3 regions of the Vibrio sp. KMM 9700 genome follow, and region 1 is predicted to be linked to each of the others. Evidence: predicted binding sites of a transcription regulator. Region 1 holds the regulator's gene; each other region holds the start of a gene.
The links. Region 1 encodes PurR, which represses purine synthesis genes. Its sites were predicted from a motif close to TNANGNAAACGTTTNCNTNA; they were not measured.
Positions count from the first base shown of each region.

Region 2: guaB (IMP dehydrogenase) is a predicted target of PurR. The motif match lies at 1,175-1,194, and genes of this name have one in related genera.
Region 3: folD (bifunctional methylenetetrahydrofolate dehydrogenase/methenyltetrahydrofolate cyclohydrolase FolD) is a predicted target of PurR. The motif match lies at 2,969-2,988, and genes of this name have one in related genera.

Region 1 is NZ_CM178589.1:38,779-43,013, forward strand. It holds gene AC2VOY_RS00160 (ABC transporter permease) at 1-651, shown strand, start outside; gene AC2VOY_RS00165 (ABC transporter permease) at 655-1,332, shown strand; gene purR (HTH-type transcriptional repressor PurR) at 1,453-2,463, opposite strand; gene elyC (envelope biogenesis factor ElyC) at 2,717-3,616, opposite strand; gene AC2VOY_RS00180 (methyltransferase) at 3,804-4,235, shown strand, end outside.
Region 2 is NZ_CM178589.1:737,293-741,527, reverse strand. It holds gene xseA (exodeoxyribonuclease VII large subunit) at 1-948, opposite strand, end outside; gene guaB (IMP dehydrogenase) at 1,310-2,773, shown strand; gene guaA (glutamine-hydrolyzing GMP synthase) at 2,926-4,235, shown strand, end outside.
Region 3 is NZ_CM178589.1:611,979-616,213, reverse strand. It holds gene minC (septum site-determining protein MinC) at 1-415, opposite strand, end outside; gene AC2VOY_RS02730 (YcgL domain-containing protein) at 667-939, shown strand; gene AC2VOY_RS02725 (lytic murein transglycosylase) at 942-1,922, shown strand; gene folD (bifunctional methylenetetrahydrofolate dehydrogenase/methenyltetrahydrofolate cyclohydrolase FolD) at 2,047-2,901, opposite strand; tRNA gene AC2VOY_RS02715 (tRNA-Arg) at 3,101-3,177, shown strand; gene AC2VOY_RS02710 (hypothetical protein) at 3,591-4,235, shown strand, end outside.

The DNA of each region.
Region 1 (4,235 bases):
CTTGCCGTTTTGTTTGGCCTATTGGGCGCGGTGGCAAAAATGTCTTCCAATCGCTGTTTGCGAATGGTTGCCACAACCTATACGACAATTATTCGTGGTATCCCCGATCTTGTGCTGATGATGCTGATCTTCTTTGGCGGTCAAGTCATGCTCAACAATAGCTTATACAGTTTAAATGAAACCTTTAATGCTTGGTTTTCTACCCCAGATAATTATGTTCAATACCTTCCAGATTATATAGACGTTAGCCCTTATGCGGCTGGTGTGTTAACCCTTGGCTTTATTTTCGGTGCTTATATGGCCGAAACCTTTCGTGGTGCGATGCTTGCGGTTGATCGCGGCGAACTTGAAGCGGCTACTGCTTATGGCATGTCCCCTTGGCAACGCTTTCACCGTGTGATGTTTCCACAAATGGTACGTCACGCACTGCCTGGCTTTGGTAATAACTGGCTGGTGCTACTTAAAACCACAGCTTTAGTTTCAATTATTGGCCTTGAAGACATGGTTCGAACTGGCGCACTCGCAGCAGGTTCTACCAAGATGCCGTTTACTTTTTATATGACGGTGGCGGTGATTTTCTTATTTTTCACCAGTATATCAACTGCGCTTTTGAAAGTCCTTGAGCGTAAATATGCGATCGCAGGAAGGTAGGTGATGGATTTTTCAGTAATTATTGATAGCTTACCGCTTTATGTGAGTGGCATGTGGACCACGCTTTGGCTGGTGGCCGTTTCCCTCGTGATTGGTTTAGTCCTTGCGGTTCCGACGGCGCTGGCGCGTGACAGTCGCTTTATGCCGGTTCGTTTGGTCAGTTGGAGTTATAGTTATTTCTTTCGTGGCACGCCACTTTTGATTCAGCTTTACCTTATTTATTATGGGATGGATCAGTTTGTTGCGGTGAAGGGCACTTTATGGGAAAACGCTTGGTTCTGCGCTATTGTTGCATTCTCGCTTAATACAGGGGCTTATACCTCAGAAATTATTCGCGGCGCGATTGCTGGCCTGCCAAGTGGTGAAGTGGAAGCTGCAAAAGCTTATGGGATGACGCCATTTAAGACGTATACGCGTATTATTTTGCCAAGTGCATTGCGTCGCGCACTGCCTGCATACAGTAATGAAGTTATATTTATGCTGCACGGCTCAGCGATTGCAGGGATTGTCACCATTTTAGACTTAACCGGTGTGGCACGTTTGGTTAACTCGCGTTATTACGCACCGTTTGAGGCTTACTTAACGGCTGGCTTATTCTATATGATCTTAAGTATGAGCTTGATTTGGCTATTTAAGCGCGCTGAAACGAAACTGCTCGCACATATGCGTCCCGTGGCTTAAGTTTAACTCAATACTATATATTTAGAAGGCGTCCTTGAGGCGTCTTTTTTGTTTATATGTTCCAATAAAAAAAGGTACAGCGAATCACTGTACCTTCTTCTTTATCAAGTAAACTTGTTTTTACTTAGCGTTTAAATCTTTCACCGATGCACGCTCAACCAACTCAGGTTGCATTTCAAACGTGCGTGGCTCGTGATCTTTATCTTTAATACGCGCCAGCAAAATCTCAAGCGCAGTTTTACCCGCGCGACGTTTTGGTTGGTGAATCGTTGTCAGCGGTGGCGAGAAATAAGGCGTTAAATCGATATTGTCATAGCCAATCACAGAAATATCTTCTGGTATGCGGATGCCGGCTTGCTGTAAACGACTCATCAGGCCCATTGCCATAATGTCGTTAAAACAGAAAATCGCAGTAGGTCGCTCCTTCATTGCAATGATTTTTTCAGCAGCAATCACAGCCGTATCACATTCAAAGTTACCTTCTAAAATCCAATCTTGGTTAAATTCTAGATTTGCTTCTTCATGCGCACGCTTAAAGCCACGAATACGCTCAATACATGCCACTTTATCAAAGTGACCACTCAGGCATGCAATCTTAGTATGACCCTTTTCAATCAGATACTTAGTTGCTAGATAGCCGCCTTCTTCTGAATTATCAATGATCTTATCCGCTTTTGAGTTCTCAGGGCCCCAGTCCATAATTACTTTTGGAATATCTGGGTGGGCATCAAGCATCTTGCAAAGATCTTCTGTTAAATCTGAGCACATCACAAGCAAACCATCGACACGTTTGCCTGCAAGCATACGGATATAGTCACGTTGCTTTTCAAAAATGCCGCCAGTATTACACAAAATCAAAGTGTAACCTTGACGATAGCAATAGCTCTCAACGCCATCGATCACTTCCGCAAAAAAAGGGTTATTGGATTGGGTCACTAACATGCCAATCGTGCTTGTCGTATTACATTTTAAGCTACGCGCCACAGCGCTCGGTGCATAATTTAATTCTTCAACAGCATCCATCACTTTTTTCTGTGTGGTTTCTGCGACGAAACGAGTTTTGTTAATCACGTGAGAAACGGTTGTGGTGGACACACCAGCAATGCGCGCGACATCTTTAATTGTTGCCATAAATAATCCTCATACCAATACATCTAGGCTAGATGTGGGATCAGTATGTTTAAAGTATAAGAAATTATGAAAGCACAGCCGCACTTGTTTAAGACAATGAGTAGTAAAAGTTACTTATCAGAAAAGAAAATACCGCCCAAGATTAGAGCGGTATGGCTAGCTTTCAATTAAGAAGCGTATATTAATGGGAAAAAGTCGATAAAACAATTATTTTCTGTGACTTTTATCACAATGCAAACGATTTCGTGGTGATTTATTGTGCCACTTCCTCTGAAGTGTTTGAATCAGGAGCGATTTGTTCTGTCACCTGATTTTGCTCGGTTGGCGTATCCATGACTGCCTCTTGTGATTCATCCGCCATCGGAGTTGCTTGCATGCTTTCTGTGTTATCGAGCGAGACATCACCACGAATATTTGACCACCAACGGCCGAGCTGCTCATACCAAAAACGTTCACTTTGTTCTAAATATTTAGCTTTCAGGGAATATTTCTCCCAAGGCTGCTGGATATTGGTATGTGCAAGGTAGTTGGTTGGCGCTGGAATAGGATCAAGCCCTGCGTCTTTAAACTCCATCATCGCGCGCGGCATGTGACTGGCCGAGGTCACTAAAACAAGACTTTTATCTTTGACATATAGCGCTGCTTGTCGGGCTTCTTCGTAGGTATCTTTTGGCGTTTCCAACAAGACAATTGAAGACTTTGAGACCCCAAGAGAGAGCGCAATATTAGCCATCACGCGGGCATTACTCAGCTCACTACCATTGGCATAGCCAGATAAAATCAGCTTGGAATTTGGATACATACGTAAGATACGTATCCCTTCAACGAGTCGCATTAAGCCTGAACGTGAGATTTCTGAAGTGATAGGCAATTCATCATCCAGCACGTGTCCACTGCCCATTACCATAATAAAATCAACTGGTTTTTCAACAGGTAAAAAACCGCGATATTCACGTTCAGTCGGCATTAAAAGGTTAGATGAAACAGGTTGAAATGAGAGCAGAAAAAATCCGAGTAAACAGCTAAAAGTAAGGCTGACACCTATGCGACGAAAGCGACTAAAAGTGATCAGCCAAAGTCCGATAAAGCCTATGATAAGTAACAAGGGTATAGGCATGATCAAAGAGGCAAAAACTTTTTTAAGTTCAAACATGGATGAGTATTCCTAAAGGGAGTAATGAAAGGTTTTTGAGCGCAATAAAGTCGCTAATATAGCATGAAAAATAATGTTTTTGTGACACTGATTGTATAGAATAATGCGTTTTGAGACGCGATCTAGCAATAAAAGCTCCTTTTATAACAAAAATGCGCGTCGCTTTGTTCAAATTGCCGAGGATAAAATGACCCAAGCTCCCCAAGATAGAAACTTTGACGGCATTGCTCAAAAGTTTGCCCAAAATATCTATGGATCCGATAAAGGTGACATCAGACAAAGTATCCTCTGGCAAGATTTAACCCCAGTATTAGAATCCCTAAGCCAAGCAAAAGGGCAGCAGGCCTTGCATGTGCTCGATGCGGGAGGCGGCTTAGCCCAAATGTCACAGTTAATTGCAAAACTTGGGCATCAAGTGCATTTGTGCGATTTATCGAGTGAGATGCTTGCGTTGGCATCACAAGAAATTGAGCGTCAAGGCTTAACTTCCCAATACAGTATCACGAATTGCGCGATTCAAGACTTGCCGGCTCAGGCGATCAATAAAGCAGATTTGATTTTATTTCATGCTGTCATGGAGTGGCTTGCCGATCCGCGCGCTGTGCTTGAGCATTTGATT
Region 2 (4,235 bases), 700 kb from region 1:
CTCAAGCTTATGCTGATTGGCATTTAGCTTTTTCTCCATCGCCCATTTTAAGCGTGCATTAAAATCATCTAGCTTTTGCGCCTGACGGTTAAGGTTATGCTCAGGGTGCTGGCGATCGATTCTGTGTTTTAAGTGCGTGAGTTTCGTATCTAAACGAGAGAAAACTAAGCTCATTGCTTTCGTTAATGCCGTTAACTGGCTTTGCAGGGCAACTTTTTTATGACTTTGATCTTGGCTGACTAACTCTGCCGCCGCCGATGGGGTTGGCGCACGCATATCTGCCACAAAATCACTAATGGTCACATCCACTTCATGGCCGACAGCGCTAATAATTGGGATTTGGCTTGAGGCAATAGTGCGCGCAACCACTTCATGGTTAAAGCACCACAAGTCTTCTAGTGAGCCGCCACCACGTCCGACAATTAATACATCGACTTCATTACGCATATTGGCGCGTCCAATGGCTTGGGCAATACTAAAGGCTGCCGCTTCACCTTGGACTTGGGTTGGGTAGATAATCACGCGCAAACCTGGGTCTCGACGTTTTAAAACATTTAAAATATCATGCAAGGCGGCGCCAGTTTTAGAGGTGATCACGCCAATCGTTTTTGGGTGCAGTGGCAGGGGACGCTTTTGTGATTGAGCAAATAAGCCTTCTGCTGCCAGCTTCATTTTTAAGGCTTCAAATTCTTGCTGGAGTTTACCATCGCCTTCGGGCTGCATGGATTCAATAATAAGTTGGTAATCCCCACGCGGCTCATATAAAGATAAACGCGCTTTGACTAACACTTGCTGGCCATTTTTAGGCGCAAATGTGACGCGGCGGTTTGAGCCTTTAAACATAGCGCATTTCACTTGCGCACGTGAATCTTTCAAAGTCAGATACCAGTGGCCTGAAACCGGCGCCGAAAAGTTTGAGATCTCGCCAACGAGCCACACAATCCCCATTTCATTTTCAAGTAATAAGCGCACTTGAGCATTGAGACTTGAAACGGTAAATATATTGCTTTTGGTTGTCGCCGCTTGGCTATGGTTTTGATACACGTACAGACCTTTAAGTTTTCAAGAAAGGAAATTAAATCTTAACATAAGTTTAAGCAAAACAGGCAATAATCAAGGTGAATGGACTGGCGCTGAGGGATTAATTTTAGGTTTAAAAAAATCTCAAAAAACGCTAGTCAAACGTTTGCGTCGGGCGTATAATCCGTTCGCAATATAAATCCTAAATCACTTTATTATGCGAAACGATAAAGTGATGCTTAAATCATTAAGCGGATTTTGTCCTCAACCTGATGTGAGATATATTGCAATGCTACGAATCGCTAAAGAAGCTTTAACCTTTGATGACGTTCTCCTTGTTCCTGCCCACTCGAACGTCCTTCCGAACAATGTTGATCTTCGCACTCAACTAACCAAAAATATCACTTTAAATATTCCTATGATTTCTGCGGCTATGGATACAGTCACAGAGGCGCGTTTAGCTATCGCTTTGGCGCAAGAAGGTGGTATCGGCTTCATTCATAAAAATATGTCGATTGAACAGCAAGCACAGCAAGTTCACCTTGTGAAAATCTATGAAGCTGGTGTGGTGAGTCATCCTATTACAGTTCAACCTGAGCAAACGATTGCTGATGTCAAAGCACTGACAGCAGAGCACGGTTTTGCTGGCTTCCCAGTTGTGACTGAAAACAAAGAATTGGTTGGTATTATCACAGGTCGTGATATTCGTTTTGTTACGGATCTAACCAAAAAAGTGTCAGATGTAATGACGCCAAAAGACAAGCTCGCAGCAGTCAAAGAAGGCGCAACCCAACAAGAAGTTCAACAATGCATGCAAGAGCACCGCGTTGAAAAAGTTCTTGTGGTTAATGATGCGTTCCAACTTTCAGGCATGATCACAGCAAAAGACTTCCAAAAAGCAGAGCGTAAACCAAATGCATGTAAAGATGCACAAGGTCGCCTACGTGTTGGCGCAGCAGTTGGCGCAGGCGCTGGCAACGAAGAGCGCGTGAAAGCTCTCGTTGAAGCTGGCGTTGATGTTTTGCTTATCGACTCTTCACATGGTCACTCTCAAGGCGTTCTTGATCGCATCAAAGAGACTCGCGCGCAATACCCTGATCTAGAAATTATTGGCGGTAACGTGGCAACAGCAGCTGGTGCACGCGCACTGATTGATGCTGGCGTTTCAGCGGTTAAAGTTGGTATTGGCCCAGGTTCAATCTGTACGACTCGTATCGTTACAGGTGTTGGCGTTCCACAAATTACTGCAATTTCTGACGCAGCAGGCGCAGCCGCTGAGTTTGGCATTCCTGTTATCGCTGATGGCGGCATCCGTTTCTCTGGTGATATCTGTAAAGCTATCGTTGCTGGCGCATCATGTGTGATGGTTGGCTCTATGTTTGCAGGAACAGAAGAAGCACCGGGTGAAGTTGAACTTTATCAAGGCCGTGCATACAAATCTTACCGTGGCATGGGCTCACTTGGCGCAATGTCACAAGGTTCATCTGACCGTTATTTCCAAAGTGATAATGCGGCAGATAAACTTGTCCCTGAAGGCATCGAAGGGCGCATTGCATATAAAGGCCACTTGAAAGAAATCATCCATCAACAAATGGGTGGCTTACGTTCAAGCATGGGTCTAACGGGTAGCCCAACAATTGAAGACATGCGCACCAAAGCTGAATTTGTACGCATCTCTGGCGCAGGTATGCAAGAGTCTCACGTGCATGATGTGCAAATCACGAAAGAAGCTCCGAACTATCGTTTAGGGTAAAATTTCATTCTCATCGGGTTTGAGCCCAATGACTGCATCGAAGGTGCTCTTGACGTTTGTCAACTCCGCACCTTCTCTTTGCTTTTTAACTCAATACCTGCGTGATAATTTAAATTTTTTTAAGCATATTACTTAATTAATAGAGAAAACGAATGACAACCAATATTCATGCTGAACGCATCTTAATTTTAGACTTTGGCTCTCAATATACTCAGTTAATTGCCCGCCGCATTCGTGAAATCGGTGTTTACTGTGAGCTTTGGAGCTGGGATGTCTCTGAAGAAGATATTCGTGAATTTAATCCAAACGGTATTATCCTTTCGGGTGGCCCTGAAAGCGTGACAGCTGAAAACTCACCACGCGCACCACAATATGTATTTGAAGCCGGCGTACCTGTCTTTGGTATTTGCTACGGCATGCAAACTATGTCTGAGCAGCTTGGTGGTAAAGTTGCTGGTTCAAATGAGCGTGAATTTGGTTATGCACAAGTTGCGCTTGTCAATGAGTGTGGTTTGTTTGAAAAAATCGAAGACGCAATCAGCGAAGATGGCAAACCACTGCTTGATGTTTGGATGAGTCACGGCGACAAAGTTGTTGAAATTCCAGAAGGTTTTAACAAGGTTGCGCAAACGGATACTTGTCCTTATGCAGCGATGTCAAACCCTGAAAAACGTTTTTATGGCGTGCAATTTCACCCAGAAGTGACGCACACACGCCAAGGTTTACGCATGCTTGAAAACTTTGTGTTAAACATTTGCGGCTGCTCTAAACTTTGGACACCTAGCTCAATTATTGATGATGCGATTGCACGTATCAAAGAGCAAGTAGGTGATGATGAGGTCATTCTTGGTCTTTCTGGCGGTGTAGATTCTTCTGTGGTTGCAATGCTTATCCACCGCGCAATTGGTGACAAGCTAACTTGTGTATTCGTTGATAACGGTTTATTGCGTTTGAACGAAGCGACGCAAGTGATGGAAATGTTTGGCGATCACTTTGGATTAAACATCATCCATGTTGACGCAGAAGATCGCTTCCTTGACGCACTTGGCGGTGAAGCGGATCCTGAAGCGAAACGTAAAATCATCGGCCATGTGTTTGTGGATATTTTTGATGAAGAGTCGAAAAAACTTAAAAACGCTAAATGGTTGGCACAAGGCACAATTTACCCAGATGTTATTGAATCAGCAGCATCGAAAACAGGTAAAGCGCATGTAATCAAATCTCACCATAACGTTGGCGGCCTGCCAGATGATATGGAAATGGGATTGGTTGAGCCACTACGTGAGCTATTTAAAGATGAAGTGCGTAAGATTGGTCTTGAGTTAGGTCTGCCTTACAATATGCTTTACCGTCACCCATTCCCAGGACCTGGTCTTGGCGTGCGCGTACTTGGCGAAGTGAAAAAAGAATACTGTGATTTACTACGCCGCGCAGATGCTATCTTTATTGAAGAACTGCACAA
Region 3 (4,235 bases), 570 kb from region 1:
TTTCAGATTCTGCTTCTAGCGTAGCAGATGTGTCTTGAGGCGCAGCGTCGCTAGGTACAGCTTTAGGTTTTGCTTTGAGCTTACTTTGATACATGATGGCTAAGCCAGACTCGCGAATTTTTTGATATAAATTTTCATCGCGCTCGCAACCACTTACGCCCACAGGAAACATCCCAGCTTCACGTATACCCTGATTTAACATTTCAAAATCAATCAACGCTGGATCTGACTTTTCAATATTAATGACAACAGGCGCTGAGCGAAATAGGTTAGGGGAAGCGTCGACTTTTCCCTTTAAAAAGGATACGCACTCTTCTACGCTGGAGCTGCCAAGATGGAGAACAGAAAGAGAAAAATTGCTCCCTTTGAGATCAACTTTGCTTGAAGCGCTAGGTTGTACATGTGATTGAGTCATGAATGCAATCTCTTAAATCCATTAAATTATTCAATATTAAAGCAAGTTTATTCCAAAATATCAAAGCTGTTAGGTATAATCGTTTCAGATTCGGTATAATATATACCAAAGCTTGAGGTTTCAGTTTTTATTTGTCAAATTTTCGTTGTTTTTACACACTTAGCTTGAAAAACCTTGCCATCTAACCTCATTCTACCTGTTTTATTTGAATTGATAAATATAGCCGATAAGCTTATTTCAAAGGGATACTTATGCTTTGCTCGATTTATAAAAGCCGTAAAAAAGAAGGCGCTTACCTTTATCTTCCACGTAAGGATGATTTTTCAGAAGTTCCAGACCAATTAAGAGAGATTTTTGGTGCTCCTGAACTGGTGATGGTAATCAAATTAGATAAACATAATTTGGCGCTTGCGGATAAACAAAAGGTGATCGATTCAATTAAACAAGAAGGCTATTTTTTACAGCTGCCACCACCACCTGTAAACTTACTCGAAGAATACAAACAATCTAAATTAAAGGACTGAATATGAAGTTAGGAATCAAGTTGCTTTCTTTGACTTTAGCGTTAGGCATGTCAGCAAGTGCATTAGCAGAAACAAAAGTGCCATTTAATGACTATGTCAAAGAGTTAAAACAAGAAGCGGCTCAAAAGGGAATTTCACAACCTATTATCGATAAGGCATTTGCAAATGTGACCTTTAAGCCACGCGCAGTCACGGCAGATAAAAATCAGCCAGAAAAGCGTCAAACCTTAGATGAATATTTACCAAAAGCTGTGCCGGATTGGAAAGTGGCGATTGCAAAACGTAAATATCAAGAAAACTACCCGACTTTGAAACGTATTAGTGATGAGTATGGGGTTGCGCCACAATACATAGTTGCGCTGTGGGGCGTTGAAAGCAGCTTTGGTAAAATCCAAGGCAATTATTCGGTTATCGATGCATTGACGACGCTTGCCTATGATGGCCGTCGTGAAGAATTTTTTCGCAACGAAGTCATGGAAGCGCTACAAATTTTAGATGAAGGCCATATCAGTATTGAGCGTATGAAAGGCTCTTGGGCCGGAGCGATGGGGCAATGCCAGTTTATGCCAAGCTCATTCTTAAAGTTTGCTCAAGATGGTAATGGCGATGGCAAAAAAGATATTTGGTTGAATACGGCGGATGTCTTTGCATCAACAGCGAATTATTTGAAAGAATCCGGTTGGCAAGATGGCTATACTTGGGGCCGTCAAGTGAAAGCACCAAAAGGATTGGGCGAAGCTGTGGTTGGTCGTGAGCAAGAAAAAGCCAAAAAACTAAGTGAGTGGGCAGCGCTTGGCGTGACCAACTTAAACGGTACTGCGCTGCCAACGAATGTTGATATCGATGCATGGCTGATTGAACCAGACGATGAAAATGGTCGCGCGTATTTAATCTATAACAACTATCAAGTCTTAATGAAGTGGAACCGTTCGCATTATTTTGCGCTCTCAGTAAGTATTCTTGCTGATCGTATTATGCAATAAGCTTTCTTTAGTAAGCGCGCTAAAAACAATGCCCCAGTCAAGAATATACTCATGACTGGGGCATTTTAGTCTCTAGCTTACATACAAGTGACTAACTCTGAAGCAAGTCACTCGTTATGGTAAATTAACTATGGAACATCTCACAAGCTATTAAGGTATTCTCGATAAGGCTTGCAACTGTCATTGGACCAACCCCACCAGGCACTGGCGTGATATGGCTGGCTTTTTCTTTGGCAATATCATATTCCACATCACCAACTAAACGGCCATCGTCTAAACGGTTAATCCCAACATCGATCACAACCGCGCCTTCTTTTATCCACGCGCCGGGAATAAAGTTTGGACGACCGACAGCGACAACAAGAATGTCTGCTTGTTTAACAAAGTGTTCTAAATCATGTGTGAATCTGTGGCAGACTGTGGTTGTACAACCAGCGAGCAATAACTCAAGCGACATTGGACGGCCGACGATATTGGATGCGCCGACAACAACCGCATGTTTGCCATGAGTGGTAATTTGAGTGCGTTCCAGCAGTGTCATAATACCTTTTGGTGTACATGAACGAAGTTGCGGAATACGCTGACATAGGCGGCCTACGTTATAAGGGTGGAAGCCATCTACGTCTTTATCTGGTGAGATGCGCTCTAAAACTTTTGTACTGTCAACGCCTTCAGGTAAAGGCAACTGAACCAAAATGCCATCAATGGTCGGATCTTGGTTAAGCGAATCAATTAGCTCTAGAATCTCTGTTTCAGTTGAAGTATCTGCAAGATCAAAAGATTTAGACACAAAACCGACTTCTTCACATGCACGGCGCTTGCTTCCTACATACACCTGAGACGCAGGATCTTGACCGACTAAAACGACTGCCAAACCTGGCGCTCTAAGCCCTGCGGCTACACGGTCTTGGACTTTTTGTTTTACTTCTTGGCGAACAGTTTGAGCAATCAATTTGCCGTCTATATTTTGCGCTGTCATGATTTTCCTTGAATAATAGCAGAGTCAAAAAACGCGCTTATTGTCGCAAAAAAAATCTTAAATAGCTAGAAGCAAACGTTTGCAGTCGACTTGTATTTTTATCAAGCTGAAAATGTTGGATTTTTTTTAAGCAGTTAACAGGCTTTATATAGAAAATAATTGACCTTAGAGATCAAACTCGTATAATCACCCCCACAAAGCGCCCTTAGCTCAGTTGGATAGAGCACGTGCCTTCTAAGCATGTGGCCGCAGGTTCGAATCCTGCAGGGCGTGCCATATTAAGACCCCAACATCAAGTTTATTCTGGTGTTGGGGTTTTTGCTTTTATTCAAACGATAGTCTTGCTTTCAAGCGCTAGAGTCGGTGGATTTTAATCATCCTTACTCATCAAAAGCTTATCTTTTTCTCTTTTATATAAATATATTATATACTTTATAACTTGTTGTTAATCTTTAACAAATCGCATTTTTTTATTGATAATTTTTTCCATACATTAAATATGGTCACTTGATCTAATTCACAAATGCTTAATTTGTGAGATAATGCGCGGCTAATATTTGCGAGCAGTGTGGCACCTAAGTTATTGACTATATAACTTAATGAAAAGACTTATGATTGCCGGCTCAATGGATGAATTCAATTAATTTTAAGTAAGGCAGATGGCCTTGCTGATAGGAATAGTGACAATCATGAAAAAGCTATTAAGTGTTTCAACTCTTATGCCTGTGCTATTAGCAAGCTGGGGGGTGAGTGCTGAAGAGACCAATACAAGCCCATCATCAATACAAGAGCCTAGTGCTAGTTTAAGCCAGCCATTACATGATCCAGAAAATGACCGCATGTTCCCAATCTGGGGGCCAGAAGCACGTGCTCGTGGCTATGAATTACCTAAAGCATACGGCTTTTCATTAAGTTATATGAATATGGATCAACCGCTTCATATTAAAAGCATTGATTTAAGTGGCCAAGCACTAGGCGGAGCCTTAGGTGAGGATCTCGATGACTTATCAGATATCAGTGGCCCTTTGTTTGATGATTTTTTAGATATCTCTGATGCTGATCAAACTGCTGATAACGTTACATTACGCGCCGATATGTGGGTGCTGCCATTCTTGAACTTTTATGGTCTTATTGGTTATACCGAAGGGGATAGCGAAGCGCCGATTACCTGCCGCTCTGATCGCCCTGGCTTCTCATTACGTCCTGATTCACCAGCGGATAATATTTTAGCTGGTATCTTAAATGATAAAGATTTATGTGGCGCTGCTGGTAACGGTGAATCACGTCGCGTTGGCACATTTAAGCTTGATTACGAAGGCTTTACCTATGGTGTT